DNA from 3 places in the Lysinibacillus sp. FSL L8-0312 genome. Region 3 is predicted to be linked to each of the others. Evidence: a T-box and tRNA genes for the amino acid it is inferred to sense, from the RefSeq annotation. Region 3 holds a T-box; the other regions hold tRNA genes.
What was found. The T-box of region 3 lies ahead of leuS (leucine--tRNA ligase). A T-box ahead of a tRNA ligase gene usually reads a tRNA of that ligase, here a tRNA-Leu.
Positions count from the first base shown of each region.

Region 1 (10,521 bases), 1.2 Mb from region 3:
TAGGTCTCGCAGTCAAGCTCCCTTGTGCCTTTACACTCTACGAATGATTTCCAACCATTCTGAGGGAACCTTTGGGCGCCTCCGTTACCTTTTAGGAGGCGACCGCCCCAGTCAAACTGTCCGCCTGACACTGTCTCCTGCCCCGCTAAGGGGCATGGGTTAGAATTTCAATACAACCAGGGTAGTATCCCACCGACGCCTCCTTCGAAGCTGGCGCTCCGAGATCTCTGGCTCCTACCTATCCTGTACAAGTTGTACCAAAATTCAATATCAGGCTACAGTAAAGCTCCACGGGGTCTTTCCGTCCTGTCGCGGGTAACCTGCATCTTCACAGGTACTATAATTTCACCGAGTCTCTCGTTGAGACAGTGCCCAGATCGTTACGCCTTTCGTGCGGGTCGGAACTTACCCGACAAGGAATTTCGCTACCTTAGGACCGTTATAGTTACGGCCGCCGTTTACTGGGGCTTCAATTCGCAGCTTCGCTTGCGCTAACCACTCCTCTTAACCTTCCAGCACCGGGCAGGCGTCAGCCCCTATACGTCACCTTACGGTTTTGCAGAGACCTGTGTTTTTGCTAAACAGTCGCCTGGGCCTATTCACTGCGGCTCTCATGCGCTTGCACGCTCAAGAGCACCCCTTCTCCCGAAGTTACGGGGTCATTTTGCCGAGTTCCTTAACGAGAGTTCTCTCGCACACCTTAGGATTCTCTCCTCGACTACCTGTGTCGGTTTGCGGTACGGGCACCTCTCACCTCGATAGAGGCTTTTCTTGGCAGTGTGAAATCAGGAACTTCGTCCATACGGACTCGCCATCACAGCTCAACGTTACAGTGTGCGGATTTGCCTACACACACGCCTTACTGCTTGGACGCGCATAACCAACAGCGCGCTTACCCTATCCTACTGCGTCCCCCCATTTCTCAAACGGTGAGGAGGTGGTACAGGAATATCAACCTGTTGTCCATCGCCTACGCCTATCGGCCTCGGCTTAGGTCCCGACTAACCCTGAGCGGACGAGCCTTCCTCAGGAAACCTTAGTCATACGGTGGACGGGATTCTCACCCGTCTTTCGCTACTCATACCGGCATTCTCACTTCTAAGCGCTCCACCAGTCCTTCCGGTCTGACTTCAACGCACTTAGAACGCTCTCCTACCACTGACATCGTAGATGTCAATCCACAGCTTCGGTGAATCGTTTAGCCCCGATACATTTTCGGCGCAGCGTCACTCGACCAGTGAGCTATTACGCACTCTTTAAATGATGGCTGCTTCTAAGCCAACATCCTGGTTGTCTGTGCAACGCCACATCCTTTTCCACTTAACGATTACTTTGGGACCTTAGCTGGTGGTCTGGGCTGTTTCCCTTTTGACTACGGATCTTATCACTCGCAGTCTGACTCCCGTGTATAAATATCTGGCATTCGGAGTTTGTCTGAATTCGGTAAACCGGGATGGCCCCCTAGTCCAAACAGTGCTCTACCTCCAGTATTCTCATCACGAGGCTAGCCCTAAAGCTATTTCGGAGAGAACCAGCTATCTCCAAGTTCGATTGGAATTTCTCCGCTACCCACACCTCATCCCCGCACTTTTCAACGTGCGTGGGTTCGGGCCTCCAGTAAGTGTTACCTTACCTTCACCCTGGACATGGGTAGATCACCTGGTTTCGGGTCTACGACCACGTACTATTTCGCCCTATTCAGACTCGCTTTCGCTGCGGCTCCGCCTTCTAAAGCTTAACCTCGCACGTAATCGTAACTCGCCGGTTCATTCTACAAAAGGCACGCTATCACCCATTAACGGGCTCTAACTACTTGTAGGCACACGGTTTCAGGATCTCTTTCACTCCCCTTCCGGGGTGCTTTTCACCTTTCCCTCACGGTACTGGTTCACTATCGGTCACTAGGTAGTATTTAGCCTTGGGAGATGGTCCTCCCGGATTCCGACGGAATTTCACGTGTTCCGCCGTACTCAGGATCCACTCAGGAGAGAACGAACTTTCGACTACAGGGCTTTTACCTGCTCTGGCGGACCTTTCCAAGTCGCTTCATCTAACTCGCTCTTTTGTAACTCCGTATTGAGTGTCCTACAACCCCAAGAGGCAAGCCTCTTGGTTTGGGCTCTTCCCGTTTCGCTCGCCGCTACTCAGGGAATCGATTTTTCTTTCTCTTCCTCCAGGTACTTAGATGTTTCAGTTCCCTGGGTCTGCCTTCAAGACGCTATGTATTCACGTCAAGATACTACGCGATTAAACGTAGTGGGTTCCCCCATTCGGAAATCTCCGGATCAAAGCTCACTTACAGCTCCCCGAAGCATATCGGTGTTAGTGCCGTCCTTCTTCGGCTCCTAGTGCCAAGGCATTCGCCGTGCGCCCTTAATAACTTAACCAAGTTATTAAGCCTATAAAAAAACTTAAAAAATAAATGTGTTTGTTACAATTTCAATGTCGTTTTATCCAGTTTTCAAAGAACAAAGCTACTGCCTGCTTCTACATCTCGCAGCTTTGCGACGAAAGCGTAGCGACAGGAGCACATAATTAGAAGTAATTCATTCAGAAGAATAAACCTTCAAAACTGAACGCAAAACGTAATCTTACAAACCCTAGGTTTGTATTCCGAAATAATCCTTAGAAAGGAGGTGATCCAGCCGCACCTTCCGATACGGCTACCTTGTTACGACTTCACCCCAATCATCTATCCCACCTTCGGCGGCTGGCTCCAAAAGGTTACCTCACCGACTTCGGGTGTTACAAACTCTCGTGGTGTGACGGGCGGTGTGTACAAGGCCCGGGAACGTATTCACCGCGGCATGCTGATCCGCGATTACTAGCGATTCCGGCTTCATGTAGGCGAGTTGCAGCCTACAATCCGAACTGAGAACGACTTTATCGGATTAGCTCCCTCTCGCGAGTTGGCAACCGTTTGTATCGTCCATTGTAGCACGTGTGTAGCCCAGGTCATAAGGGGCATGATGATTTGACGTCATCCCCACCTTCCTCCGGTTTGTCACCGGCAGTCACCTTAGAGTGCCCAACTAAATGATGGCAACTAAGATCAAGGGTTGCGCTCGTTGCGGGACTTAACCCAACATCTCACGACACGAGCTGACGACAACCATGCACCACCTGTCACCGTTGCCCCCGAAGGGGAAACTATATCTCTACAGTGGTCAACGGGATGTCAAGACCTGGTAAGGTTCTTCGCGTTGCTTCGAATTAAACCACATGCTCCACCGCTTGTGCGGGCCCCCGTCAATTCCTTTGAGTTTCAGTCTTGCGACCGTACTCCCCAGGCGGAGTGCTTAATGCGTTAGCTGCAGCACTAAGGGGCGGAAACCCCCTAACACTTAGCACTCATCGTTTACGGCGTGGACTACCAGGGTATCTAATCCTGTTTGCTCCCCACGCTTTCGCGCCTCAGTGTCAGTTACAGACCAGATAGTCGCCTTCGCCACTGGTGTTCCTCCAAATCTCTACGCATTTCACCGCTACACTTGGAATTCCACTATCCTCTTCTGCACTCAAGTCTCCCAGTTTCCAATGACCCTCCACGGTTGAGCCGTGGGCTTTCACATCAGACTTAAGAAACCACCTGCGCGCGCTTTACGCCCAATAATTCCGGACAACGCTTGCCACCTACGTATTACCGCGGCTGCTGGCACGTAGTTAGCCGTGGCTTTCTAATAAGGTACCGTCAAGGTACAGCCAGTTACTACTGTACTTGTTCTTCCCTTACAACAGAGTTTTACGAACCGAAATCCTTCTTCACTCACGCGGCGTTGCTCCATCAGGCTTTCGCCCATTGTGGAAGATTCCCTACTGCTGCCTCCCGTAGGAGTCTGGGCCGTGTCTCAGTCCCAGTGTGGCCGATCACCCTCTCAGGTCGGCTACGCATCGTCGCCTTGGTGAGCCGTTACCTCACCAACTAGCTAATGCGCCGCGGGCCCATCCTATAGCGACAGCCGAAACCGTCTTTTAGTGTTTCACCATGAGGTGAAACAGATTATTCGGTATTAGCCCCGGTTTCCCGGAGTTATCCCAAACTATAAGGTAGGTTGCCCACGTGTTACTCACCCGTCCGCCGCTAACGTCGAAGGAGCAAGCTCCTTCTCTGTTCGCTCGACTTGCATGTATTAGGCACGCCGCCAGCGTTCGTCCTGAGCCAGGATCAAACTCTCCATAAAAGAAATTTGAATAGCTCAAATTGTTTTGCTGGCATCATTTTGATGTCCAAAATTTTGTTTTGTTCACTAACCAAGGTTAGTTACTAAAAACTTTATTGATTACGTTTTGCTTGTTCAGTTTTCAAGGTTCATTTAATAAATCGAATTGGTGGAGCCTAGCGGGATCGAACCGCTGACCTCCTGCGTGCAAGGCAGGCGCTCTCCCAGCTGAGCTAAGGCCCCATATATTTTTAGGAAATGGTCGGGAAGACAGGATTCGAACCTGCGACCCCTTGGTCCCAAACCAAGTGCTCTACCAAGCTGAGCTACTTCCCGTTCTTTTTTGGCGCGCCCGACAGGAGTCGAACCCATAACCTTCTGATCCGTAGTCAGACGCTCTATCCAATTGAGCTACGGGCGCATTAAAAATGGTGCCGAGGACCGGAATCGAACCGGTACGGTAGTCACCTACCGCAGGATTTTAAGTCCTGTGCGTCTGCCAGTTCCGCCACCCCGGCACATTTGGAGCGGAAGACGAGGTTCGAACTCGCGACCCCCACCTTGGCAAGGTGGTGTTCTACCACTGAACTACTTCCGCATGTGCATAAGTTTTTTTATCTGGCAATGAAATAATGGTGCGGGTGAAGGGAGTCGAACCCCCACGCCTTGCGGCGCTAGATCCTAAGTCTAGTGCGTCTGCCAATTCCGCCACACCCGCTTATTATTATTTAAAAATGGTGAGCCATGAAGGACTCGAACCTTCGACCCTCTGATTAAAAGTCAGATGCTCTACCAACTGAGCTAATGGCTCTAAAAAAATGGTGCCGGCTATAGGAATCGAACCCACGACCTACTGATTACAAGTCAGTTGCTCTACCTGCTGAGCTAAACCGGCATATGGTGGAGGATGACGGGCTCGAACCGCCGACCCTCTGCTTGTAAGGCAGATGCTCTCCCAGCTGAGCTAATCCTCCTGGGTATTATGCCTAGCGACGTCCTACTCTCACAGGGGGAAGCCCCCAACTACCATCGGCGCTAAAGAGCTTAACTTCCGTGTTCGGTATGGGAACGGGTGTGACCTCTTTGCCATCATCACTAGACTTTTAAAAGACAAGATTTATTATAACTTATTTCGTTATAAATGCAAGCTTTTTTTAAACTTTCTTGTTCTTTCAAAACTGGATAAACGGTTCATTGAATGGTTCAAACATTTTTGGTTAAGTCCTCGATCGATTAGTATTCGTCAGCTCCATGTGTCACCACACTTCCACCTCGAACCTATCTACCTCATCGTCTTTGAGGGATCTTACTTACTTGCGTAATGGGAAATCTCATCTTGAGGGGGGCTTCATGCTTAGATGCTTTCAGCACTTATCCCGTCCACACATAGCTACCCAGCGATGCCTTTGGCAAGACAACTGGTACACCAGCGGTGTGTCCATCCCGGTCCTCTCGTACTAAGGACAGCTCCTCTCAAATTTCCTACGCCCACGACGGATAGGGACCGAACTGTCTCACGACGTTCTGAACCCAGCTCGCGTACCGCTTTAATGGGCGAACAGCCCAACCCTTGGGACCGACTACAGCCCCAGGATGCGATGAGCCGACATCGAGGTGCCAAACCTCCCCGTCGATGTGGACTCTTGGGGGAGATAAGCCTGTTATCCCCGGGGTAGCTTTTATCCGTTGAGCGATGGCCCTTCCATGCGGAACCACCGGATCACTAAGCCCGTCTTTCGACCCTGCTCGACTTGTAGGTCTCGCAGTCAAGCTCCCTTGTGCCTTTACACTCTACGAATGATTTCCAACCATTCTGAGGGAACCTTTGGGCGCCTCCGTTACCTTTTAGGAGGCGACCGCCCCAGTCAAACTGTCCGCCTGACACTGTCTCCTGCCCCGCTAAGGGGCATGGGTTAGAATTTCAATACAACCAGGGTAGTATCCCACCGACGCCTCCTTCGAAGCTGGCGCTCCGAGATCTCTGGCTCCTACCTATCCTGTACAAGTTGTACCAAAATTCAATATCAGGCTACAGTAAAGCTCCACGGGGTCTTTCCGTCCTGTCGCGGGTAACCTGCATCTTCACAGGTACTATAATTTCACCGAGTCTCTCGTTGAGACAGTGCCCAGATCGTTACGCCTTTCGTGCGGGTCGGAACTTACCCGACAAGGAATTTCGCTACCTTAGGACCGTTATAGTTACGGCCGCCGTTTACTGGGGCTTCAATTCGCAGCTTCGCTTGCGCTAACCACTCCTCTTAACCTTCCAGCACCGGGCAGGCGTCAGCCCCTATACGTCACCTTACGGTTTTGCAGAGACCTGTGTTTTTGCTAAACAGTCGCCTGGGCCTATTCACTGCGGCTCTCATGCGCTTGCACGCTCAAGAGCACCCCTTCTCCCGAAGTTACGGGGTCATTTTGCCGAGTTCCTTAACGAGAGTTCTCTCGCACACCTTAGGATTCTCTCCTCGACTACCTGTGTCGGTTTGCGGTACGGGCACCTCTCACCTCGATAGAGGCTTTTCTTGGCAGTGTGAAATCAGGAACTTCGTCCATACGGACTCGCCATCACAGCTCAACGTTACAGTGTGCGGATTTGCCTACACACACGCCTTACTGCTTGGACGCGCATAACCAACAGCGCGCTTACCCTATCCTACTGCGTCCCCCCATTTCTCAAACGGTGAGGAGGTGGTACAGGAATATCAACCTGTTGTCCATCGCCTACGCCTATCGGCCTCGGCTTAGGTCCCGACTAACCCTGAGCGGACGAGCCTTCCTCAGGAAACCTTAGTCATACGGTGGACGGGATTCTCACCCGTCTTTCGCTACTCATACCGGCATTCTCACTTCTAAGCGCTCCACCAGTCCTTCCGGTCTGACTTCAACGCACTTAGAACGCTCTCCTACCACTGACATCGTAGATGTCAATCCACAGCTTCGGTGAATCGTTTAGCCCCGATACATTTTCGGCGCAGCGTCACTCGACCAGTGAGCTATTACGCACTCTTTAAATGATGGCTGCTTCTAAGCCAACATCCTGGTTGTCTGTGCAACGCCACATCCTTTTCCACTTAACGATTACTTTGGGACCTTAGCTGGTGGTCTGGGCTGTTTCCCTTTTGACTACGGATCTTATCACTCGCAGTCTGACTCCCGTGTATAAATATCTGGCATTCGGAGTTTGTCTGAATTCGGTAAACCGGGATGGCCCCCTAGTCCAAACAGTGCTCTACCTCCAGTATTCTCATCACGAGGCTAGCCCTAAAGCTATTTCGGAGAGAACCAGCTATCTCCAAGTTCGATTGGAATTTCTCCGCTACCCACACCTCATCCCCGCACTTTTCAACGTGCGTGGGTTCGGGCCTCCAGTAAGTGTTACCTTACCTTCACCCTGGACATGGGTAGATCACCTGGTTTCGGGTCTACGACCACGTACTATTTCGCCCTATTCAGACTCGCTTTCGCTGCGGCTCCGCCTTCTAAAGCTTAACCTCGCACGTAATCGTAACTCGCCGGTTCATTCTACAAAAGGCACGCTATCACCCATTAACGGGCTCTAACTACTTGTAGGCACACGGTTTCAGGATCTCTTTCACTCCCCTTCCGGGGTGCTTTTCACCTTTCCCTCACGGTACTGGTTCACTATCGGTCACTAGGTAGTATTTAGCCTTGGGAGATGGTCCTCCCGGATTCCGACGGAATTTCACGTGTTCCGCCGTACTCAGGATCCACTCAGGAGAGAACGAACTTTCGACTACAGGGCTTTTACCTGCTCTGGCGGACCTTTCCAAGTCGCTTCATCTAACTCGCTCTTTTGTAACTCCGTATTGAGTGTCCTACAACCCCAAGAGGCAAGCCTCTTGGTTTGGGCTCTTCCCGTTTCGCTCGCCGCTACTCAGGGAATCGATTTTTCTTTCTCTTCCTCCAGGTACTTAGATGTTTCAGTTCCCTGGGTCTGCCTTCAAGACGCTATGTATTCACGTCAAGATACTACGCGATTAAACGTAGTGGGTTCCCCCATTCGGAAATCTCCGGATCAAAGCTCACTTACAGCTCCCCGAAGCATATCGGTGTTAGTGCCGTCCTTCTTCGGCTCCTAGTGCCAAGGCATTCGCCGTGCGCCCTTAATAACTTAACCTAACGGCTTTCAATACACATCACATTTCGTTGTCAGCTTCACTCGTTCAATCAGTCACGTACTCAAGTACGTTCCTTCATTCACTCGATTGCTTCCTAGAACTGCTCGTGTCTTGAAACCCTTTTAATGTTATTAAGCCTATAAAAAAACTTAAAAAATAAATGTGTTTGTTACAATTTCAATGTCGTTTTATCCAGTTTTCAAAGAACAAAGATTGGTGGAGCCTAGCGGGATCGAACCGCTGACCTCCTGCGTGCAAGGCAGGCGCTCTCCCAGCTGAGCTAAGGCCCCAAGAGGTATATATGGTGGGCCTAAATGGACTCGAACCATCGACCTCACGCTTATCAGGCGTGCGCTCTAACCAGCTGAGCTATAGGCCCTCTTGGAAGTTTTATATTATTTAATAAACCTTCAAAACTGAACGCAAAACGTAATCTTACAAACCCTAGGTTTGTATTCCGAAATAATCCTTAGAAAGGAGGTGATCCAGCCGCACCTTCCGATACGGCTACCTTGTTACGACTTCACCCCAATCATCTATCCCACCTTCGGCGGCTGGCTCCAAAAGGTTACCTCACCGACTTCGGGTGTTACAAACTCTCGTGGTGTGACGGGCGGTGTGTACAAGGCCCGGGAACGTATTCACCGCGGCATGCTGATCCGCGATTACTAGCGATTCCGGCTTCATGTAGGCGAGTTGCAGCCTACAATCCGAACTGAGAACGACTTTATCGGATTAGCTCCCTCTCGCGAGTTGGCAACCGTTTGTATCGTCCATTGTAGCACGTGTGTAGCCCAGGTCATAAGGGGCATGATGATTTGACGTCATCCCCACCTTCCTCCGGTTTGTCACCGGCAGTCACCTTAGAGTGCCCAACTAAATGATGGCAACTAAGATCAAGGGTTGCGCTCGTTGCGGGACTTAACCCAACATCTCACGACACGAGCTGACGACAACCATGCACCACCTGTCACCGTTGCCCCCGAAGGGGAAACTATATCTCTACAGTGGTCAACGGGATGTCAAGACCTGGTAAGGTTCTTCGCGTTGCTTCGAATTAAACCACATGCTCCACCGCTTGTGCGGGCCCCCGTCAATTCCTTTGAGTTTCAGTCTTGCGACCGTACTCCCCAGGCGGAGTGCTTAATGCGTTAGCTGCAGCACTAAGGGGCGGAAACCCCCTAACACTTAGCACTCATCGTTTACGGCGTGGACTACCAGGGTATCTAATCCTGTTTGCTCCCCACGCTTTCGCGCCTCAGTGTCAGTTACAGACCAGATAGTCGCCTTCGCCACTGGTGTTCCTCCAAATCTCTACGCATTTCACCGCTACACTTGGAATTCCACTATCCTCTTCTGCACTCAAGTCTCCCAGTTTCCAATGACCCTCCACGGTTGAGCCGTGGGCTTTCACATCAGACTTAAGAAACCACCTGCGCGCGCTTTACGCCCAATAATTCCGGACAACGCTTGCCACCTACGTATTACCGCGGCTGCTGGCACGTAGTTAGCCGTGGCTTTCTAATAAGGTACCGTCAAGGTACAGCCAGTTACTACTGTACTTGTTCTTCCCTTACAACAGAGTTTTACGAACCGAAATCCTTCTTCACTCACGCGGCGTTGCTCCATCAGGCTTTCGCCCATTGTGGAAGATTCCCTACTGCTGCCTCCCGTAGGAGTCTGGGCCGTGTCTCAGTCCCAGTGTGGCCGATCACCCTCTCAGGTCGGCTACGCATCGTCGCCTTGGTGAGCCGTTACCTCACCAACTAGCTAATGCGCCGCGGGCCCATCCTATAGCGACAGCCGAAACCGTCTTTCAGTATTTCACCATGAGGTGAAACAGATTATTCGGTATTAGCCCCGGTTTCCCGGAGTTATCCCAAACTATAAGGTAGGTTGCCCACGTGTTACTCACCCGTCCGCCGCTAACGTCAAAGGAGCAAGCTCCTTCTCTGTTCGCTCGACTTGCATGTATTAGGCACGCCGCCAGCGTTCGTCCTGAGCCAGGATCAAACTCTCCATAAAAGAAATTTGAATAGCTCAAATTGTTTTGCTGGCATCAATTTTGATGTCCAAAATTTTGTTTTGTTCACTAACCGAAGTTAGTTACTGAAAACTTTATTGATTACGTTTTGCTTGTTCAGTTTTCAAGGTTCATTTCGTCAACCATCTTTCGACAGCAACTTTTATATTATAACAACATCATTTCTAGTTGTCAA
Region 1 is NZ_JBBOOV010000001.1:3,310,086-3,320,606, reverse strand. It holds rRNA gene MHI22_RS16810 (23S ribosomal RNA) at 1-2,387, opposite strand, end outside; rRNA gene MHI22_RS16805 (16S ribosomal RNA) at 2,630-4,181, opposite strand; tRNA gene MHI22_RS16800 (tRNA-Ala) at 4,328-4,403, opposite strand; tRNA gene MHI22_RS16795 (tRNA-Pro) at 4,420-4,496, opposite strand; tRNA gene MHI22_RS16790 (tRNA-Arg) at 4,505-4,581, opposite strand; tRNA gene MHI22_RS16785 (tRNA-Leu) at 4,590-4,678, opposite strand; tRNA gene MHI22_RS16780 (tRNA-Gly) at 4,684-4,758, opposite strand; tRNA gene MHI22_RS16775 (tRNA-Leu) at 4,794-4,878, opposite strand; tRNA gene MHI22_RS16770 (tRNA-Lys) at 4,896-4,971, opposite strand; tRNA gene MHI22_RS16765 (tRNA-Thr) at 4,980-5,055, opposite strand; tRNA gene MHI22_RS16760 (tRNA-Val) at 5,059-5,134, opposite strand; rRNA gene rrf (5S ribosomal RNA) at 5,145-5,260, opposite strand; rRNA gene MHI22_RS16750 (23S ribosomal RNA) at 5,374-8,301, opposite strand; tRNA gene MHI22_RS16745 (tRNA-Ala) at 8,517-8,592, opposite strand; tRNA gene MHI22_RS16740 (tRNA-Ile) at 8,605-8,681, opposite strand; rRNA gene MHI22_RS16735 (16S ribosomal RNA) at 8,776-10,327, opposite strand.
Region 1: it has a tRNA-Leu gene. The T-box ahead of leuS (leucine--tRNA ligase) is inferred to sense a tRNA for this amino acid. The anticodon was not compared.

Region 2 (10,521 bases), 610 kb from region 3:
TAAAGCTCCACGGGGTCTTTCCGTCCTGTCGCGGGTAACCTGCATCTTCACAGGTACTATAATTTCACCGAGTCTCTCGTTGAGACAGTGCCCAGATCGTTACGCCTTTCGTGCGGGTCGGAACTTACCCGACAAGGAATTTCGCTACCTTAGGACCGTTATAGTTACGGCCGCCGTTTACTGGGGCTTCAATTCGCAGCTTCGCTTGCGCTAACCACTCCTCTTAACCTTCCAGCACCGGGCAGGCGTCAGCCCCTATACGTCACCTTACGGTTTTGCAGAGACCTGTGTTTTTGCTAAACAGTCGCCTGGGCCTATTCACTGCGGCTCTCATGCGCTTGCACGCTCAAGAGCACCCCTTCTCCCGAAGTTACGGGGTCATTTTGCCGAGTTCCTTAACGAGAGTTCTCTCGCACACCTTAGGATTCTCTCCTCGACTACCTGTGTCGGTTTGCGGTACGGGCACCTCTCACCTCGATAGAGGCTTTTCTTGGCAGTGTGAAATCAGGAACTTCGTCCATACGGACTCGCCATCACAGCTCAACGTTACAGTGTGCGGATTTGCCTACACACACGCCTTACTGCTTGGACGCGCATAACCAACAGCGCGCTTACCCTATCCTACTGCGTCCCCCCATTTCTCAAACGGTGAGGAGGTGGTACAGGAATATCAACCTGTTGTCCATCGCCTACGCCTATCGGCCTCGGCTTAGGTCCCGACTAACCCTGAGCGGACGAGCCTTCCTCAGGAAACCTTAGTCATACGGTGGACGGGATTCTCACCCGTCTTTCGCTACTCATACCGGCATTCTCACTTCTAAGCGCTCCACCAGTCCTTCCGGTCTGACTTCAACGCACTTAGAACGCTCTCCTACCACTGACATCGTAGATGTCAATCCACAGCTTCGGTGAATCGTTTAGCCCCGATACATTTTCGGCGCAGCGTCACTCGACCAGTGAGCTATTACGCACTCTTTAAATGATGGCTGCTTCTAAGCCAACATCCTGGTTGTCTGTGCAACGCCACATCCTTTTCCACTTAACGATTACTTTGGGACCTTAGCTGGTGGTCTGGGCTGTTTCCCTTTTGACTACGGATCTTATCACTCGCAGTCTGACTCCCGTGTATAAATATCTGGCATTCGGAGTTTGTCTGAATTCGGTAAACCGGGATGGCCCCCTAGTCCAAACAGTGCTCTACCTCCAGTATTCTCATCACGAGGCTAGCCCTAAAGCTATTTCGGAGAGAACCAGCTATCTCCAAGTTCGATTGGAATTTCTCCGCTACCCACACCTCATCCCCGCACTTTTCAACGTGCGTGGGTTCGGGCCTCCAGTAAGTGTTACCTTACCTTCACCCTGGACATGGGTAGATCACCTGGTTTCGGGTCTACGACCACGTACTATTTCGCCCTATTCAGACTCGCTTTCGCTGCGGCTCCGCCTTCTAAAGCTTAACCTCGCACGTAATCGTAACTCGCCGGTTCATTCTACAAAAGGCACGCTATCACCCATTAACGGGCTCTAACTACTTGTAGGCACACGGTTTCAGGATCTCTTTCACTCCCCTTCCGGGGTGCTTTTCACCTTTCCCTCACGGTACTGGTTCACTATCGGTCACTAGGTAGTATTTAGCCTTGGGAGATGGTCCTCCCGGATTCCGACGGAATTTCACGTGTTCCGCCGTACTCAGGATCCACTCAGGAGAGAACGAACTTTCGACTACAGGGCTTTTACCTGCTCTGGCGGACCTTTCCAAGTCGCTTCATCTAACTCGCTCTTTTGTAACTCCGTATTGAGTGTCCTACAACCCCAAGAGGCAAGCCTCTTGGTTTGGGCTCTTCCCGTTTCGCTCGCCGCTACTCAGGGAATCGATTTTTCTTTCTCTTCCTCCAGGTACTTAGATGTTTCAGTTCCCTGGGTCTGCCTTCAAGACGCTATGTATTCACGTCAAGATACTACGCGATTAAACGTAGTGGGTTCCCCCATTCGGAAATCTCCGGATCAAAGCTCACTTACAGCTCCCCGAAGCATATCGGTGTTAGTGCCGTCCTTCTTCGGCTCCTAGTGCCAAGGCATTCGCCGTGCGCCCTTAATAACTTAACCAAGTTATTAAGCCTATAAAAAAACTTAAAAAATAAATGTGTTTGTTACAATTTCAATGTCGTTTTATCCAGTTTTCAAAGAACAAGTTTTGAAGCTTTTCATTCAAGAAGAATGAACCTTCAAAACTGAACGCAAAACGTAATCTTACAAACCCTAGGTTTGTATTCCGAAATAATCCTTAGAAAGGAGGTGATCCAGCCGCACCTTCCGATACGGCTACCTTGTTACGACTTCACCCCAATCATCTATCCCACCTTCGGCGGCTGGCTCCAAAAGGTTACCTCACCGACTTCGGGTGTTACAAACTCTCGTGGTGTGACGGGCGGTGTGTACAAGGCCCGGGAACGTATTCACCGCGGCATGCTGATCCGCGATTACTAGCGATTCCGGCTTCATGTAGGCGAGTTGCAGCCTACAATCCGAACTGAGAACGACTTTATCGGATTAGCTCCCTCTCGCGAGTTGGCAACCGTTTGTATCGTCCATTGTAGCACGTGTGTAGCCCAGGTCATAAGGGGCATGATGATTTGACGTCATCCCCACCTTCCTCCGGTTTGTCACCGGCAGTCACCTTAGAGTGCCCAACTAAATGATGGCAACTAAGATCAAGGGTTGCGCTCGTTGCGGGACTTAACCCAACATCTCACGACACGAGCTGACGACAACCATGCACCACCTGTCACCGTTGCCCCCGAAGGGGAAACTATATCTCTACAGTGGTCAACGGGATGTCAAGACCTGGTAAGGTTCTTCGCGTTGCTTCGAATTAAACCACATGCTCCACCGCTTGTGCGGGCCCCCGTCAATTCCTTTGAGTTTCAGTCTTGCGACCGTACTCCCCAGGCGGAGTGCTTAATGCGTTAGCTGCAGCACTAAGGGGCGGAAACCCCCTAACACTTAGCACTCATCGTTTACGGCGTGGACTACCAGGGTATCTAATCCTGTTTGCTCCCCACGCTTTCGCGCCTCAGTGTCAGTTACAGACCAGATAGTCGCCTTCGCCACTGGTGTTCCTCCAAATCTCTACGCATTTCACCGCTACACTTGGAATTCCACTATCCTCTTCTGCACTCAAGTCTCCCAGTTTCCAATGACCCTCCACGGTTGAGCCGTGGGCTTTCACATCAGACTTAAGAAACCACCTGCGCGCGCTTTACGCCCAATAATTCCGGACAACGCTTGCCACCTACGTATTACCGCGGCTGCTGGCACGTAGTTAGCCGTGGCTTTCTAATAAGGTACCGTCAAGGTACAGCCAGTTACTACTGTACTTGTTCTTCCCTTACAACAGAGTTTTACGAACCGAAATCCTTCTTCACTCACGCGGCGTTGCTCCATCAGGCTTTCGCCCATTGTGGAAGATTCCCTACTGCTGCCTCCCGTAGGAGTCTGGGCCGTGTCTCAGTCCCAGTGTGGCCGATCACCCTCTCAGGTCGGCTACGCATCGTCGCCTTGGTGAGCCGTTACCTCACCAACTAGCTAATGCGCCGCGGGCCCATCCTATAGCGACAGCCGAAACCGTCTTTTAGTGTTTCACCATGAGGTGAAACAGATTATTCGGTATTAGCCCCGGTTTCCCGGAGTTATCCCAAACTATAAGGTAGGTTGCCCACGTGTTACTCACCCGTCCGCCGCTAACGTCGAAGGAGCAAGCTCCTTCTCTGTTCGCTCGACTTGCATGTATTAGGCACGCCGCCAGCGTTCGTCCTGAGCCAGGATCAAACTCTCCATAAAAGAAATTTGAATAGCTCAAATTGTTTTGCTGGCATCAATTTTGATGTCCAAAATTTTGTTTCGTTCACTAACCAAAGCTAGTTACTGAAAACTTTATTGATTACGTTTTGCTTGTTCAGTTTTCAAGGTTCATATCATTGTCTCTTCGGACAACTTCTTTAGTCTATCAGACAACCGGAAAGTTGTCAACACTTTTTTGGAGCGGGTGATGAGAATCGAACTCACGACATCAGCTTGGAAGGCTGAGGTTTTACCATTAAACTACACCCGCATAATATGATTTATAAATTGGCGCGCCCGGCAGGAGTCGAACCCACAACCTTCTGATCCGTAGTCAGACGCTCTATCCAATTGAGCTACGGGCGCATATAAGAATATAAAATTAATTGACTTGGTGCGGCCGAGAGGACTTGAACCTCCACGGGGTTGCCCCCACTAGGCCCTCAACCTAGCGCGTCTGCCGTTCCGCCACGACCGCATTCAATCAGTAACTTTCTCATTATACTACAAGGATCTGAGAAGTCAATGTTTTTTCCTAAAAAGATGAGCCATGAAGGACTCGAACCTTCGACCCTCTGATTAAAAGTCAGATGCTCTACCAACTGAGCTAATGGCTCAAATTAAGAAATGAATGGCTGGGGTACTAGGATTCGAACCTAGGCATGACGGAATCAAAATCCGTTGCCTTACCGCTTGGCTATACCCCAAAAAGTGGCGGTCCCGACCGGGATCGAACCGGCGATCTCCTGCGTGACAGGCAGGCATGTTAACCGCTACACCACGGGACCAATAAATAGTATTAATTAAATTATGAAGAAATGACCCCTACGGGATTCGAACCCGTGTTACCGCCGTGAAAGGGCGGTGTCTTAACCACTTGACCAAGGGGCCATGGCTCCGAAGGCAGGACTCGAACCTGCGACAACCTGATTAACAGTCAGGTGCTACTACCAACTGAGCTACTTCGGAATACTATGTTTTGCTGTCGTCGTTATCTTGTCGACTTTTACTATTATAGGGACAACTCAACAAAACGTCAACTATTTTTTTATAATTTTTTATTCCACTAGTATTAGCCTACCCAAACACTTACTACAGCAATACTTCTCAACATTCATTTTTATTTTCCGTACATATAGTTGTTGGCAATTGACACAAGTATAAGTATGACGATGATGTCTTTTAGTTGTAGCTTTAGGGGGTTGTAAAACTGAGCAAAATCGAGGTGCATTTACTTTTCTTAATAGCTCTCGAAAATCTTTATCTCGATGTTGATACCCTTTACCTTCAATATGTAAATGATAATGACATAATTCATGGAGTACAATACCTTCAATCTCTCTATAGCCATATAACTCATAGGCTTTCGGGTTTATCTCAATATTATGAGATTGTAAAAGATATCGTCCACCAGTTGAACGTAATCTAGCATTAAAGTAGGCCTGATGCTGAAAAGGTTTTTGAAAGCTTTCCAAGGATAAGCTGTGAACAAGTTGTTGTAACTCCTCATTGTTCATATATTAATCACCTCTAACAACAAGAATACCACACTGTGTAGTATAGACAGTGTGGTAAATATTTATTACTTAAATTATAATGTTTGATTTTTAGGCGGAAGCATTGTTAAAGAAATACGCCCTTTATTGACATCTATTTGTTCTACCCATACTGTGACAATATCACCTAATGCAACAACTTCTAATGGATGTTTAATGCGTTTGTTTTGTAATTTAGATATATGCACCAACCCGTCTTGCTTTACGCCAATATCAACAAACGCTCCAAAGTCCACCACATTTCTCACTGTGCCTTGCAGTTCCATACCTACTTTTAAATCTTCCATTTTTAATACATCTGTTTTAAGCAAAGGCTGTGGGAAAGCATCACGTGGGTCACGACTTGGTTTCATTAAAGTATCCACAATATCTTGAATAGTCACAACACCTATGCCCAGCACGCTACTTAAATTTTGAATATCTAAAGCTGCAATAGCTTCTTCGGCTTTCGGCGTCCCTAGCTCTTTTTTATCAATTTGAGCTTCTGCTAATATTTGTTCAGCTAAATCATAGCTCTCTGGGTGAATACCTGTAGCATCGAACGGATTTTTTGCTTCAGGGACACGTAAGAAGCCGATAGCTTGTTCATACGTTTTAGCACCTAGCCTTGGAATCTTCTTTAATTGTGCACGTGTAGAAAATTGACCATTTTCTTCTCGCATCTTCACGATATTCTCTGCAACTGTTTTGGATAAACCAGAAACGTATTGTAAGAGTGAAGAAGAAGCCGTGTTTACATCAACCCCTACTTTGTTAACAGCAGTTTCTACTATAAAAGTTAGTGATTCATTTAATTTTTTTTGAGAAACATCATGCTGATACTGACCTACACCAACCGCTTTAGGTTCAATTTTCACTAACTCCGATAAAGGATCTTGTAAGCGGCGTGCAATGGACACAGCACTACGCTGCTCAACCTGTAAATCGGGAAATTCAGCCCGTGCAATATCTGACGCTGAATAAACAGATGCTCCCGCTTCGTTGACAATAACATACGCAACATCAGTAGTAAGTTCATTTAGTACATCTGCAATAAATTGTTCTGTTTCACGCGATGCTGTACCATTACCAATTGCAATTATGCTTATTGGATATTTTTCTAAAATTCCTTTCACAGTAGCTTTCGCTTTTGCTACATCTGGTTTAGGAGGATGTGGATAAATAGCTGTAACCTCTAACATTTTCCCCGTTTCATCTACAACTGCTAACTTACAACCTGTGCGGTAAGCTGGGTCAACCCCCAATACATATTTCCCTTTCATAGGTGGCTGCAGTAATAAATTACGTAAATTCTCAGAGAAAATATGAATTGCTTGTGTTTCAGCTTTCTCTGTCAATTCGTTTCGTAATTCTCTTTCAATCGAAGGCTGAATTAAACGTTTGTACGAATCTTCAATTGCCAGTTTTACTTCTGCAATTGCAGGAGATGAGCCAATTGCAGGTATCCATTCCTTCCACATAATCATCAAAACTCTGTCTACTGGCACTTGGATTGAAACCTTTAAAACTTCCTCTTTTTCTCCACGGTTGATCGCTAAGATGCGATGCGGAACGATGCGATTAACAGGTTCTTCATACTCGTAATACATTTCAAAAACATTTTTTTCATCGATCTCAGCATTTTTTACAGTCGTTACAAGGACTCCATCTTTCCATGAATAGGCGCGGATTTTTTCACGAATCGCAGCATCATCCGCAAAACGTTCTGCTAAAATATCTCGTGCGCCCATTAGTGCTTCTTCTGTATTGGCAACCTGTTCATTATCCACAAAACCAACCGCTAGCTGCTCTAATGCGTCATTACTAAACGCCAAGAGAAGTTCTGCAAGAGGTTCTAATCCTTTTTCTTTGGCAATCGTCGCCTTTGTACGTCTTTTTTGCTTGTAAGGTCTATATAAATCCTCTACCCGCTGTAAGACGGTTGCAGCAAGTATGGCTTTTTCTAATTCTGGTGTAAGTTTTTCTTGCTCTCGGATTAATCGAATAACCTCTTCTTTCCGTTGTTCAAGTTGCTGTATGTAGTGATAACGATCCTCCACAGCTTTAATTTGCACCTCGTCGAGAGAGCCCGTTGCTTCCTTTCGATAACGTGCAATAAATGGTACCGTATTTCCCTCTTCTAATAACTTAATAACAGCATCTACTTGCCCTGGTTTGACTACAACATCCTTTGCAATGAGCTGTAACATTTGCTTTTGTTCCACATCATCACTACCTTTTTCTTTTCATTTTACCATTACACCTTACTAAAAATGCAAAAAGATAGTCTACTCAGACGAATATGAGTAGACTATCTTCATCCATTTATAAGTGTTTAACACATAAAACACCCAAAGAAAGATTAGAGCGAAACACCGCCACTTGCTAGAATAGCCTCTTGTAATTTCTTTATTGCTTTCCTTTGTATTCGAGATACATGCATTTGAGAAATTCCTAATCGTTCTCCAGCTTCTTTTTGACTAAGTTGCTCTAAATATGTAAGCTGAATAATTTGTTTTTCCCTTTCATTTAACACAACAAGCGCCTCTGAAACAATCATGCGTTTATTAGTCATTTCATAACCATCGTCTTCCCTACCCAAAATATCAAATAAGGTGACTGTACTGCCATCTGAATCTGACTCTATCGAATGATCCATAGAAAGAGCCTGATAGCTACGGCTCATTTCCATCGCTTCCAATACCTCTTCCTCGGCTACTTCTAATCGCTCAGCAATATCTTGAATAGAAGGAGAACGCTGCAATTCAATCGTCAGCGCCTCCACTGTTGATTTGATTCTCGGTCCTAATTCTTTTATTCGTCTAGGCACATGAACATCCCATGTTTTATCACGTAAAAAACGCTTGATTTCTCCAACAATCGTTGGCACAGCAAATGCTTCAAAACTACGACCAACATTCGGATCAAAACGTCTGATTGCACCTAACAATCCCAGCATCCCTACTTGAACAATATCATCATAATAAGATTTACCATTCGAATATTTACGAGCTATTGACTCAACTAGATATCGATAATGAATCACTAATTTTGTTTGCGCTTCATCATCCTCCGTTGACTGGTACAATTCAATCCACTTTAGTATATCTTCCTTGGATGAAGATTTATGTAGTGATTCTTTCGACATTTTTTTCCACCTGCTCTCTAGCGACATACTTTGTCATGAAGACAGTTACGCCACCATCGTTATTGATCATCACCTCATCCATCAAAGTTTCCATTAAATAAAGTCCTAAGCCACCTTCTCTTAGCCCTGCAATACTTTCCTCAGGATGATACGGTCCAATCTTAGACTTGATCTCTTCGAAATTAAAGCTGTTGCCATAATCCGCAATCATCATTTCCATTTTATTGTCATACAAAGCACACCCGATGACAATTTCACCTTCTTCTTCATCCTTATAAGCATGGTGAACAACATTTGTCACAGCCTCACTTGCAGCAATTTTTAAATCTTCGATATCATCATAACTAAAGCCAATCCTACTAGCTAAGCCCGAGACAGTTAATCGAATGACACTGACAAATTGCGGTTTAGCAGGAACTCTAATTTCAATATAGTCAAATTCCTTCATTATTTTAATTCCACCTTTTTATCAGTTTCAATATCCATCAAATCACTTAGACCCGTAATTTCAAACAATCTTTGCAATCTATTCGATAAACCAACTAGCTTCACTTTGCCATTTTCACGTAATGCTCTTTTATAAAAGGCAACAAATATCCCAAGACCTGTACTGTCCATGTAATTTACTTTTGATAAATCAAGTTCAATTTCTAATCCGTCTGTAATCTTTACCGCTTCTAATTCCTCTCTTAAACCAGACGCGGTAAATGTATCGATTTCCCCTTCAACAAAACCAAATAATTTATGATCAATCTCTTTAAAATATATCGTTACGTCCATATAGCACACCTCCACCATATTTGTTAGACTATTGTCTATTCCCTATTTTATTAATAATTAAACCTATTTTTTTAAAATAACGACAGTAAAATCATCCGATAGTTTAAAATTCTGAGCTTTCTCTATTTCCTTATAAAGAAGTTGGCACAACTGCTGGGCTGTTAAATGTCTATTTTGTTTTATTAAAGTTGTAATAACCTCTCTAGAATTCAAGTCTTCCTGTGCTCTAAATTCAGTCACACCATCGGTCATCATAATAATTAAATCATTGTCCTCTAAAACAATGTCATGAAACGAATATTTTGTTTCAGGTAAAACACCGAGTAATAAGCCTTTAGCCTCCAAAGAATAGAATCGATCGTCCTTGGCAATATAGTGTAACGCTGGCTCATGACCTGCCGAGGCATAAGAAAAGATATTGTGTTGTACATCTAAGCATCCATAAAACATAGAAACAAACATACTGTCGTCCACACCTTTTTCAATTACCCTGTTAATGACTTCTAAAACATAGGAAGGATCTTTATATGCATATCCTAATGTTTCAAGCCCATATTTCACCATCGACATACATAACGCAGCAGGAACTCCCTTGCCGACAACATCTGTCACTGCCACACTTAAATATTCTTCACCATCATGAAAAAAATGTACATAATCACCATTCATTCTACGAATAGGAACTGAAATCATTCCTATATCAATACTTTCTAGCTGCGGCACATATGTTTTTAATAGCGTTTTTTGAATGTTTGTCGCAATTTTCATTTCCATCTCGTATTCAGCTTGCTTTTGAAGTAAGCTTTGATGCTCTCTATGTGCCATCCCATAATGAACCATCACTTCAATAAGAAAATCATAGGCTGGCTGTGATTCACTCATTTGATCAGGAAATATTTGTTCAACAGCATTTTTATGAATACTAACAACATCCTCTGGAGATATATTTTTTTGAATTAACTGACGCGTGAAATTTTGAGCAATATATAAATTTCTTTCAGTTTGGCTGACCATATAATCTGATAATATTTTTTTATACTGAGCTTCTAATTGTTTCAATTTCTTCACGTCCTAACGCAACCATTTTTCCGCCCTTATTGTTGTACCCACTCCCATGACAGATTGAATATCTAAACTGTCCATCAATCGTTTAACACCTGGTAAACCAGCTCCTAGCCCTCCTGAAGTAGAATAACCATCCTCCATTACTTTGCGAAC
Region 2 is NZ_JBBOOV010000001.1:2,710,797-2,721,317, forward strand. It holds rRNA gene MHI22_RS13640 (23S ribosomal RNA) at 1-2,106, opposite strand, end outside; rRNA gene MHI22_RS13645 (16S ribosomal RNA) at 2,289-3,840, opposite strand; tRNA gene MHI22_RS13650 (tRNA-Gly) at 4,038-4,111, opposite strand; tRNA gene MHI22_RS13655 (tRNA-Arg) at 4,130-4,206, opposite strand; tRNA gene MHI22_RS13660 (tRNA-Leu) at 4,233-4,318, opposite strand; tRNA gene MHI22_RS13665 (tRNA-Lys) at 4,385-4,457, opposite strand; tRNA gene MHI22_RS13670 (tRNA-Gln) at 4,473-4,547, opposite strand; tRNA gene MHI22_RS13675 (tRNA-Asp) at 4,553-4,628, opposite strand; tRNA gene MHI22_RS13680 (tRNA-Glu) at 4,660-4,731, opposite strand; tRNA gene MHI22_RS13685 (tRNA-Asn) at 4,733-4,809, opposite strand; gene MHI22_RS13690 (SprT family protein) at 4,899-5,357, opposite strand; gene MHI22_RS13695 (Tex family protein) at 5,432-7,600, opposite strand; gene sigB (RNA polymerase sigma factor SigB) at 7,738-8,523, opposite strand; gene rsbW (anti-sigma B factor RsbW) at 8,501-8,971, opposite strand; gene MHI22_RS13710 (STAS domain-containing protein) at 8,971-9,303, opposite strand; gene MHI22_RS13715 (PP2C family protein-serine/threonine phosphatase) at 9,367-10,317, opposite strand; gene MHI22_RS13720 (anti-sigma regulatory factor) at 10,375-10,521, opposite strand, start outside.
Region 2: it has a tRNA-Leu gene. The T-box ahead of leuS (leucine--tRNA ligase) is inferred to sense a tRNA for this amino acid. The anticodon was not compared.

Region 3 (10,521 bases):
TGTAGGCTTACAGTTTGGTAGTTTACTTGGGGGAACAGTATTAGTAGAATCTGTGTTCGCTGTCAACGGCTTAGGACGAATGATTGTAGATGCTATTCGTACACGAGATATACCTGTTGTTCAAGGCGGCGTTCTCGTAGCCTCATTAATATTTGTTTTCATTAATCTTTTCGTAGACATATTATATCGAATTTTTAATAAACGAATGGATTTAAACTAGGGAGGGAAAAAGCGATGAAACAAAATACCGTGTTAGAAGTAAAAAATTTACAAACTTATTTTTATTCGAGTGAAGGCGTTGCCAAAGCTGTGGATGGTGTTTCCTTTATACTTCAAAAGGGAGAAACGCTAGGCATTGTTGGTGAATCTGGTTGTGGGAAATCAATGACCTCCCTATCGTTACTTCGTTTAGTACCGTCACCTCCTGGTAAAATCATCAACGGTGAGATTTTCTTAAATAATACAGATATCTTAAAATTATCAGATGAGGAATTACGCAAAATTCGAGGCAATAAAATATCAATGATTTTCCAAGAGCCTATGACAAGTCTAAATCCTGTGTTATCCGTTGGGGAGCAAATTGCTGAATCTATTCGCTTACACCAAGGTTTATCACGTAAAGAGGCATGGCAAAAGGCCGTCGATATGATCCGTCTAGTGGGAATTCCTGCACCAGAAAAAAGAGCGAAGCAGGAGCCGTACCAGTTAAGCGGTGGGATGCGTCAGCGCATTATGATCGCAATGGCATTAGCGTGTACACCAGATGTTTTAATTGCAGACGAACCTACAACGGCACTTGATGTAACCATTCAGGCTCAAATTATTGAAATTATACAAAATCTGCAAAAGCAATTAGGCATGAGCATTATTTTCATTACTCACGATCTAGGTGTTGTAGCAGAAATTTGCGATAAAATTGCTGTGATGTATGCGGGGCAGATTGTAGAAGAAGGCACAACAGAAAGTCTTTTTGAAAAACCGTTACACCCCTATACAAATGGATTAATACAATCATTACCAAAGCTCTATGAAGAGCAAGAAGAATTATCTACTATTCACGGAACTGTTCCAAGTCCATACAATTATCCGGTTGGCTGTCGTTATGCAGAACGTTGCCCATTTGCTACAGATTTATGTCATGAACAACAACCTGAGCTTATGACTGTGGAGCACGAGAAAAAAGTAAGATGCTGGATGTACAGTAAGGAATGGCAGGGAGCAACACTTATGGAGGAGATGACCATATGATAAAAGAGCAGCAAGCACAGCCACTATTACAAGTAAATAATTTAAAACAACATTTTTCCTTAAAAAAAGAAAAGCTCTTCGGTCCTCAGCAAATTGTAAAAGCTGTGGATGGTGTTTCCTTTGACATTATGCCTGGTGAAACACTTAGCATTGTTGGAGAATCTGGCTGCGGAAAATCAACGACGGGGCGTTCTATTTTAAGATTAGATGAACCTACTTCTGGAGAAGTAATGTTATTTGGTAAAAACTTAGTGAATATGAACAAAAAAGAGCTACGTGCTGCACGCAAGGACATCCAAATTATTTTCCAAGATCCGTATGCATCCCTTAACCCACGAAGAACCATTCGTAAAATGTTAACAGAGGCCATGTCTATTCAAAAAATAGTACCACCTGAACAACAAGAGGCACGCATGATTGAATTAATGTCGCTTGTTGGATTACGTCCTGAATACTTAGAGCGCTATCCACATGAATTTTCTGGTGGTCAGCGTCAACGTATCGGAATTGCAAGAGCTCTTGCAGTCAACCCTAAAATTATTATTTGTGATGAATCGGTTTCTGCGCTAGACGTTTCTATTCAAGCACAAATTTTAAATTTATTAAAGCAGCTACAACGGGATTTAGATTTAACATTTTTATTTATCTCGCACGATTTAAGTGTTGTTCGACATATTTCAGATCGTATCATGGTCATGTATCTTGGAAAGGTTGTCGAAATTGCTGATAAGCATTCCCTTTTCACACAGCCATATCATCCTTATACAAAAGCATTATTTTCTTCTATTCCAGTAATCGACAAACAACATCGCAAGGAGCGCATTATTTTAAAAGGAGACCTACCGTCACCTCTTAATCCTCCTACTGGCTGTAGCTTTCACACACGTTGTCCATTCGCCACAGAGAAATGTAAAGCAGAAGTTCCAGCATTACGAGAAATCACCGCAACACATAAGGTAGCTTGCCATTTTGCAGAAAATTTAGTTTAATGTATCTTACACTTATAAAATAAATGGAGAGATCATTATGTTACAACTAGAAACCTTCAACATATATATTCTCCTATGTGTAATTGCTCCAATTATTGGAGCTTTTCTGCTTACTTTTATATTTATTTTCGAAAAACAAATCGATAGCCTTGAGGAAGAAAAGAGAAGTTTAGAGCTCAAGCAGGATTTACAACGAGCGAATATTCTTCAGTTAAATCAGCAAATACAACCACATTTCTTTTTTAACGCATTAAATTCATTGCTAAGCCTAGCCCGCATCAATCGTAAGGAAGATTTGGTTGCGGGTATTGAGGCCTTAGCAACGTTTTTTAAATTTAAATACAATAATCATGAGGTTTTAATCACGTTAAAGAACGAGATACAATTTATGGATAGCTATTTAAATATTCAACAGTTACGCTTTGGACATCGTTTGACGATTCATAAGGATATGGATGATGAAGCTCTATCTGTACAAATACCTCCATTTATTTTGCAGACCATTATTGAAAATGCATATAAACATAGCTTTGAAAAGCATATAGGACCTGCTGAGTTATCCATTACGATTAAAAAAATGGACAAGATCTTATTAATAGAAATAAAAAATACACAGCCCTTAGAAAAGATAGAAACTGCTATTGAACAGCTAGAAGATGAATTACAGCAAGGTTATGGTCTTGAAAATATTAGACAACGGCTTGAGCTTATTTATGGTCTCGAAAATGTTTTATTTTCGATTCAAAATAATGAACAGTTTTACACAGTTACAATTCACGTTCCCGCTTAGCCCTTCTATCAATTTGAATGTGAAAGGAGAATCTCACCATGCATATTTTAATCGCAGATGATGAGCCGTTAGAGCTAGAGCAAATGATTTATTTATTAAAACCGCATTTCCCTAATTGGACATTCCATACTGCTCAGGATGCCTCACAAGCTCTGCAATTAGCTAAAAAACACCGTATGACTATCGCCTTTTTGGATATCCAAATGCCTGGGAAAGATGGTATCACTTTAAGCAAGGAATTAAAAGAAATGTATGAAATAGACATCATTATGGTAACTGCTTATCAGACCTTCGAATATGCCCAGCAAGCATTGCGTATCGGGGTAAAAGATTATCTTACAAAACCTGTTATTGCTAGTGAATTAGATGCGATTGTGGAGAAATATAAAGTATGGAGCTCCAACCATGATGCGATTCAAAGTGCGCTTTCCTATATCCATGAAAACTATTATGAAAAGCTCGGTTTAAATATTATTGCAGAAAAGATCCATTTGAATCCAAGCTACTTAAGTCGTAAATTTTTGGAGGAGCAGTCTATTGGCATTAATGAGTATATAAATAATTACCGCCTCGAAATGGCCGTGAAGAAAATAAATGAAAACCTGGACGCAAGCATGTCTGCAATTGCGGAGAGCTGTGGATTTAATAGCCAACACTATTTTAGTGTGGCCTTTAAGAAAAAGTATAATCAATCGCCACGTCAATATAAATCCGCTAAAATGAGTAAAGGTATTTGATAGTATGTTAAAAAATTATTCATTGCTCGTACCATTTGCAAGTTTAAGCACAGCAGCAGGCGTCATCATTCTTTTAGCAAGATGGATTAACGGTAATTTATTATTGTCCTCTCCCTCAGCTCTTATTTCTTATGGCTTTATGGCAGGCATTTGTTATACATTAGCAACAGCTATTTCGTTTATTGTAGTGAGCTCCTTGTTAAATAAAAGGAATTACAAGCAAAACCAGCATACACAAAGCTTTTTACTCTTTACCATACAACAAAAATTGAGTGGTATGAATTTAAAAGTGATACGACTGTTTTACCTTTTGACAAGCATTGAACTTTGGTTAATTCAATTAATTAGCATTAGTGTCTTGTCTGAAATCATGTTAAATATCCCGATACCCATTACGCTTTTTTTATTTCTAACCGGTATGTTACTGCTTGATCGCATCATGTCTGTGAAAAGTATACTTTGGCTAGAAATTTTATTTATCATCGCCCTGTTTTCATTACTTATTTTTATCCCTATTTACTACTTTGTACAAAATGGAGCAAGCACCGTTTATGAAGGCATTCGCTTATACCACCCTTATTTATTTTATTTTAAAAATAGCGAAATCCTCCTGTTCTATGTCATTATTCAATTAGCCGTTTTAGGACAAGTACTTTTCGATAAATCAACATGGTATTTAATTGCATTTATCAAGCCCAAAAAAATACGTCGAAGCCTATTTTCATCAGGCGTGATTTTAGCATTATTAACATTATCCTTTACAGCTATTTTAATGATTGCTTTATACAGTGGCTCCTTTGGTCAGTTTCAAGTGCTAATTTTTACGTTCTTATATGAAGTACAGCCAGGGTTTCTGACATTCGCTTTCCTTGTCATTGTCCTGTTAGCCGTTGTGACGTCCTTGCTTGTAGATATGCGTGCAACAAAACGATTTTTTATGAAGAAAAGACCCTATTATTTTTACTTAACTGGACTTATGGTCATTTTACTTACCTTTTTCTTATCTATCGATTTAACGATTTTAGGGGTTATTTATTCTTTCGCGTTCCTGCACATTACCATACTGCCGTTTATGTTAATTCTTTTATTTACGAATCGCCGTATTCATAAACATAGTTGGTTTGTCATACTGCTATCTATCCTCATAGGAATTGGCGTTGCCCTAAGCTTCAATGCACTTTACGGATTAGCAACTAGCTTTATGATCTCTAGCATTTATCAATTAATGCTTCAGACCGATACTATAGAAAAAATGCCTGAACCCTAAAATATATGGAGGTCAGGCATTAGGCTGTAGTTAACTAAATATATGTCTTTTATGTTTTCGTAAATAATGATTAGGTAAAAAAATACATCCTGAATACCTTCTTCTACATCTTTAAATAACACCACTCGTACGTTTGCCACAATGGTCAGAACTTCCCAAACACGCCTATACACTTTCACTTCCCTAGTTGGTTTCCTACGTTTTCATTTACACATTGGTCATAAAATTTTAAAAACTTCACACAATAAAAAAGTGTTTTAACATGAGCTTTTCTTGTTATAGAGCTGTATTTATCGTATTCGTATGCCCTGTTGCATACTTTTTTTCTATTATCTATTGAATAACTAGCAAAAAAACTGTTATAGTGAGATTGTTTGTCTGACGTCTGACTAATTAAGATCTTTAGCTGTTCTTCTGAATTTGGAACATCAGGACAAACTATTACACATACTTATGGAGGAACTTATGAGATACTTAATATCCTTTTGTGGATTGTTACTTGTTTTTGCCCTAGCTTTATTAATGAGTAAAAACAAAAAAGAAATAAAATATAAATATATAGTGGTGATGTTAATCATCCAATTTTTATTGGCAGCTCTACTACTCAATACGACAATTGGTTTTGTTTTAATCAAAGGAATCACCAAAGTATTTGATCATTTATTGTCTTACGCAAATGCAGGGATATCATTTGTTTTTGGTGGATTAGCAAATGAAGGAGAGTCTCCGTTCTTCCTAGCTGTATTATTACCGATTGTCTTTATATCAGTCTTAATTGGGATTTTGCAGCATTTTAAAATTCTCCCTTTCTTCATGAAATGGATAGGATTACTGTTGAGTAAAGTAAGTGGAATGGGAAAATTGGAATCCTATAATGCTGTTGCTTCCGCAATGGTTGGACAATCGGAAGTATTCATTACAGTCAAAAAACAATTAGATAAGATTGCGCCACAGCGTATGTATACATTATGTGCATCCGCGATGTCGACCGTCTCGATGTCAGTTGTTGGCGCGTACATGACGATGATTGAACCAAAGTATGTCGTAACGGCGATTGTTTTAAACTTATTTGGTGGTTTTATAATTGTTTCCATCATTAATCCGTATACCGTAAAAGAAGAGGAAGATATCTTAACCATTGAAGATGAGCAGAAGCAAGCTTTCTTCCAAATGCTTGGTGAATATATTATGGATGGCTTTAAGGTAGCCATCATTGTTGGAGCCATGCTAATTGGTTTCGTAGCATTAATGGATTTAATCAATTCATTGTTTGATATGATTATCGGTGTTTCTTTCCAAGAAATATTAGGCTATATTTTTGCACCAATAGCTTTCCTAATGGGTATCCCATGGGCAGACGCTGTTTCAGCTGGTGGAATAATGGCCACTAAATTAGTAACGAATGAATTTGTTGCTATGATCAACCTTGGCGACGTCTCAGAGTCCATGAGTGAACGTACACTGGGCATTATTTCGGTATTCCTTGTATCCTTTGCCAACTTTTCATCCATCGGTATTATTTCCGGAGCAGTTAAAGGGTTGAATGAAAGACAAGGTAATGTCGTTGCTCGTTTTGGCTTAAAGTTATTGTACGGAGCCACACTTGTCAGTATCCTAACAGCTATTATTGTTGGATTGATTATTTAAACATCATCATTTGAACTGCACTCCGATAGTTATGGAGTGTAGTTTTTTAAATTATCCACTATAAACTCTTCACGAAAAATAAAAAATGTACATCACTAAAATTTCATTTAGTAATGTACATTTTAATTTATGTCTCTTTATTTAACGACAATATTGACAAGTTTGCTTGGAATAACGATAATTTTCACTAGGTTTTTTCCTGCCATATATTCTTGTACTTTTTCATCAGCAAGCGCTACTTTTTCGATATCCTCTTTTGAAGCATCTTTCGCTACGACGATTTTTGCACGGACTTTACCAGCCACTTGCACGGCAATCTCCACTTCATCATCCACAAGCTTCGTTTCATCGTATGTTGGCCATTGCTCGTAAGAAAGTGTTGAATCGTGGCCTAATAGCTGCCATAGCTCTTCTGCAATATGCGGCGCCATTGGTGCTAGCATTTTAACAAAGCCTTCCGCATACTCTGCTGGAATAACGTCAGCTTTATAGCAATCATTAATAAATACCATCATCTGTGAAATAGCTGTGTTAAAGCGGATACCTTCGTAATCCTCTGTCACTTTTTTCACTGTTTGGTGGTATGCTTTTTCAAGTGTTTGATCGTTAGACACTTGAATTTTTGATGAAATAGCACCATCTTCTTCATTAACAAATAGACGCCAAATACGATCTAAGAAACGACGTGCCCCGTCTAAACCATTTGTTGACCATGCAACAGATGCCTCTAGTGGTCCCATGAACATTTCATACAAACGTAATGTATCGGCACCATGTGATGAAATGATTTCATCTGGGTTTACAACATTACCTTTCGATTTAGACATTTTTTCATTACCTTCACCAAGAATCATACCTTGGTTAAATAATTTATGGAATGGCTCTTTCGTGTGAACAACACCTAGATCATAAAGAACTTTATGCCAGAAGCGAGCGTAAAGTAAGTGCAGTACTGCATGCTCCGCTCCTCCAATATAAATATCTACTGGTAACCAACGTTTTAGTAACTCTGGATCTGCAATCGCCTCTGTATTTGTAGGGTCGATATAGCGTAAGAAGTACCAGCTAGACCCAGCCCACTGTGGCATTGTATTTGTTTCACGGCGACCCTTTTTGCCTGTCTCTGGATCTACAACATTCACCCATTCAGCGATATTAGCTAATGGTGATTCACCAGTACCCGATGGACGGATATTATCTGTTTTTGGAAGCACTAATGGTAATTCTGATTCTGGAACAGGTGTGATCGTGCCATCTTCCCAATGAATCATTGGAATTGGTTCACCCCAGTAACGCTGACGTGAGAATAGCCAATCACGTAGTCGATAAGAAATTTTCTTCTCTCCAACGCCTTTTTGCTCTAACCATTCAATTGCTTTCGCAATGCCATCTTCTTTATTTAAACCATTAAGGAATTCAGAATTAATATGTTGACCATCACCTGTAAATGCTTCTTTGCTAATGTCCCCACCCTCAAGTACAGGAACGATGTCTAAACCAAATGCAGTCGCAAATTCATAGTCACGTTCATCATGTGCTGGCACCGCCATAATAGCACCTGTACCGTAAGACACTAACACATAGTCAGCAATCCAAATCGGCGCTTTTTTCCCGTTAATCGGATTCACGGCATAAGCACCTGTGAATACGCCTGTTTTTTCTTTTGCTAAATCTGTGCGCTCAAGATCCGATTTCATTTTCACTTTCTCTAAATATGCCTCAACAGCTTGACGTTGCTCAGCTGTCGTTATTTGTTCTACCAATTTATGTTCAGGCGCAAGTACACAATATGTAGCACCAAATAATGTATCTGGACGTGTTGTGAAGACCGTGAAGTTTTGATCTGAACCATCAATAGCAAATGTTACTTCTGCCCCTTCTGAACGACCAATCCAGTTGCGCTGCATATCTTTAATAGATTCTGGCCAATCAACTTCTTCTAGGTCGTCGATTAAACGATCAGCATACGCAGTAATTTTAAGCATCCATTGTTTCATTGGTCGACGTTCTACTGGATGCCCACCACGCTCTGATTTCCCATCAATTACTTCTTCGTTAGCCAATACCGTACCAAGCGCTGGACACCAGTTAACAGCTACTTCATCCACATAGGCTAAACCTTTTTTATAAAGCTGGATAAAAATCCATTGTGTCCATTTATAATACTCTGGATCCGTCGTGTTAATTTCGCGATCCCAATCATAACTGAATCCTAGCTCTTGAATTTGGCGTTTAAAAGTTGCAATATTTTTAGCTGTAAATTCTGCTGGGTCATTTCCTGTATCGAGTGCATATTGCTCAGCTGGTAAACCAAAAGCATCCCAGCCCATTGGATGTAATACATTGTAGCCTTGCATACGTTTAAAGCGTGATAAAATATCTGTCGCTGTATATCCTTCTGGATGTCCTACATGTAGTCCAGCGCCAGATGGGTATGGAAACATATCTAATGCAAAAAATTTAGGCTTCGCTGTTTCATTTTCAGTTTTGAATGTTTTGTTATTAGCCCAATATTGCTGCCACTTTTTTTCAATTTGTAGATGATTAAAACTCATTCTTTTTCCTCCTTCGATTGAATCATGTTGCTCTTCATCATAATTGACAAAATATTTAAAAAATAAAAAAACTCGTCCCTTTCTTATAGAAGGGACGAGAGAATTTGTACTCCCGCGGTACCACCCAAATTAGTGATTACACTCGGCTCAAGCTTCCTTAACGCGGAAGAAACGACACACGCTGTTTCACGCGGGCAGACTCAGAAGGCGAGTTCAACTTGCTTTCTTACTAGCTCCCACCAGCCGCTAGCTCTCTAAAAAGAACGACAAATTTACTATTCCTCATCACAGTCTTTACATGATATTGCATTTATTCTAATGGAAAGTATTGAAAAGCACAAGCCTTTGTTTACAGACTAACCCATTACTGAAGAATTAATTCCTTTTCTTCCTTAGATTTTGATAAATCCTTACATTCATGAAAAGCAAAATGCTGGCATCCGATGCATTTCTTTGTGTCCAAATAGCCGAGAGCCTTAGTAATCGCTTCTCCAGTATGCTGATAAAAATGATGCGCTCCAATCTTATCGTAAATACCATTGTGCTGAAGAGCTACTTTTAAATCACCTTGCACACCTGTTACCAGGATTTTACCACCCTGTGCTGTAAAGTTTTCAATAATATTGCTAAAATATGCTTCACCAGTGGAATCCATAAAGGGCACTTTCCCCATTCGCAATATCAAAACTCTTGGTTGCTGATGCAAAGTGCTTTCAATTTTTTGTTCAAACATTTGAGCAGCTCCAAAGAACAATGGTCCTTCAATTGTATACATGCTAATTTGCGGACAATCATGCTGCTGGTGAACGACATGGGGCTGTACCTTCCCACTTTTGTTTGAATGGTCTGGGAGTACCTTTGTCACAACAAGCTTTTCACTCATGCGTTTTGCAAATAATAGCACAGCTAATACAAGCCCTACTTCCACTGCTAATGTGAGACTTGTAAACACCGTTAATAAAAAGGTAATCAATAACACTAGCGAGTCACCCGATTTTAATTTCACAATATGTGAGAAATGGTGTCGTTCGCTCATATTCCAGGCTACAACCATCAATACAGGAGCCATACTTGCTAATGGAATATGAGACGCATATGGTGCTAATAGCAATAATGTAACTAAAACAAATACTCCGTGTATGATACCTGACATAGGCGATACTGCACCTGTTTTAATATTAGTTGCAGTCCGTGCAATAGCACCTGTAGCTGGAATCCCCCCGAACAAAGGCGTCACGATATTAGCAATTCCTTGACCAATCAGCTCTCGATTACTGTTATGCTTACT
Region 3 is NZ_JBBOOV010000001.1:2,096,019-2,106,539, forward strand. It holds gene nikB (nickel ABC transporter permease) at 1-220, shown strand, start outside; gene MHI22_RS10470 (ABC transporter ATP-binding protein) at 235-1,248, shown strand; gene MHI22_RS10475 (ABC transporter ATP-binding protein) at 1,245-2,237, shown strand; gene MHI22_RS10480 (sensor histidine kinase) at 2,275-3,027, shown strand; gene MHI22_RS10485 (response regulator transcription factor) at 3,066-3,764, shown strand; gene MHI22_RS10490 (permease) at 3,769-5,031, shown strand; gene MHI22_RS10495 (NupC/NupG family nucleoside CNT transporter) at 5,497-6,678, shown strand; gene leuS (leucine--tRNA ligase) at 6,816-9,233, opposite strand; T-box leader at 9,321-9,531, opposite strand; gene MHI22_RS10505 (SulP family inorganic anion transporter) at 9,598-10,521, opposite strand, start outside.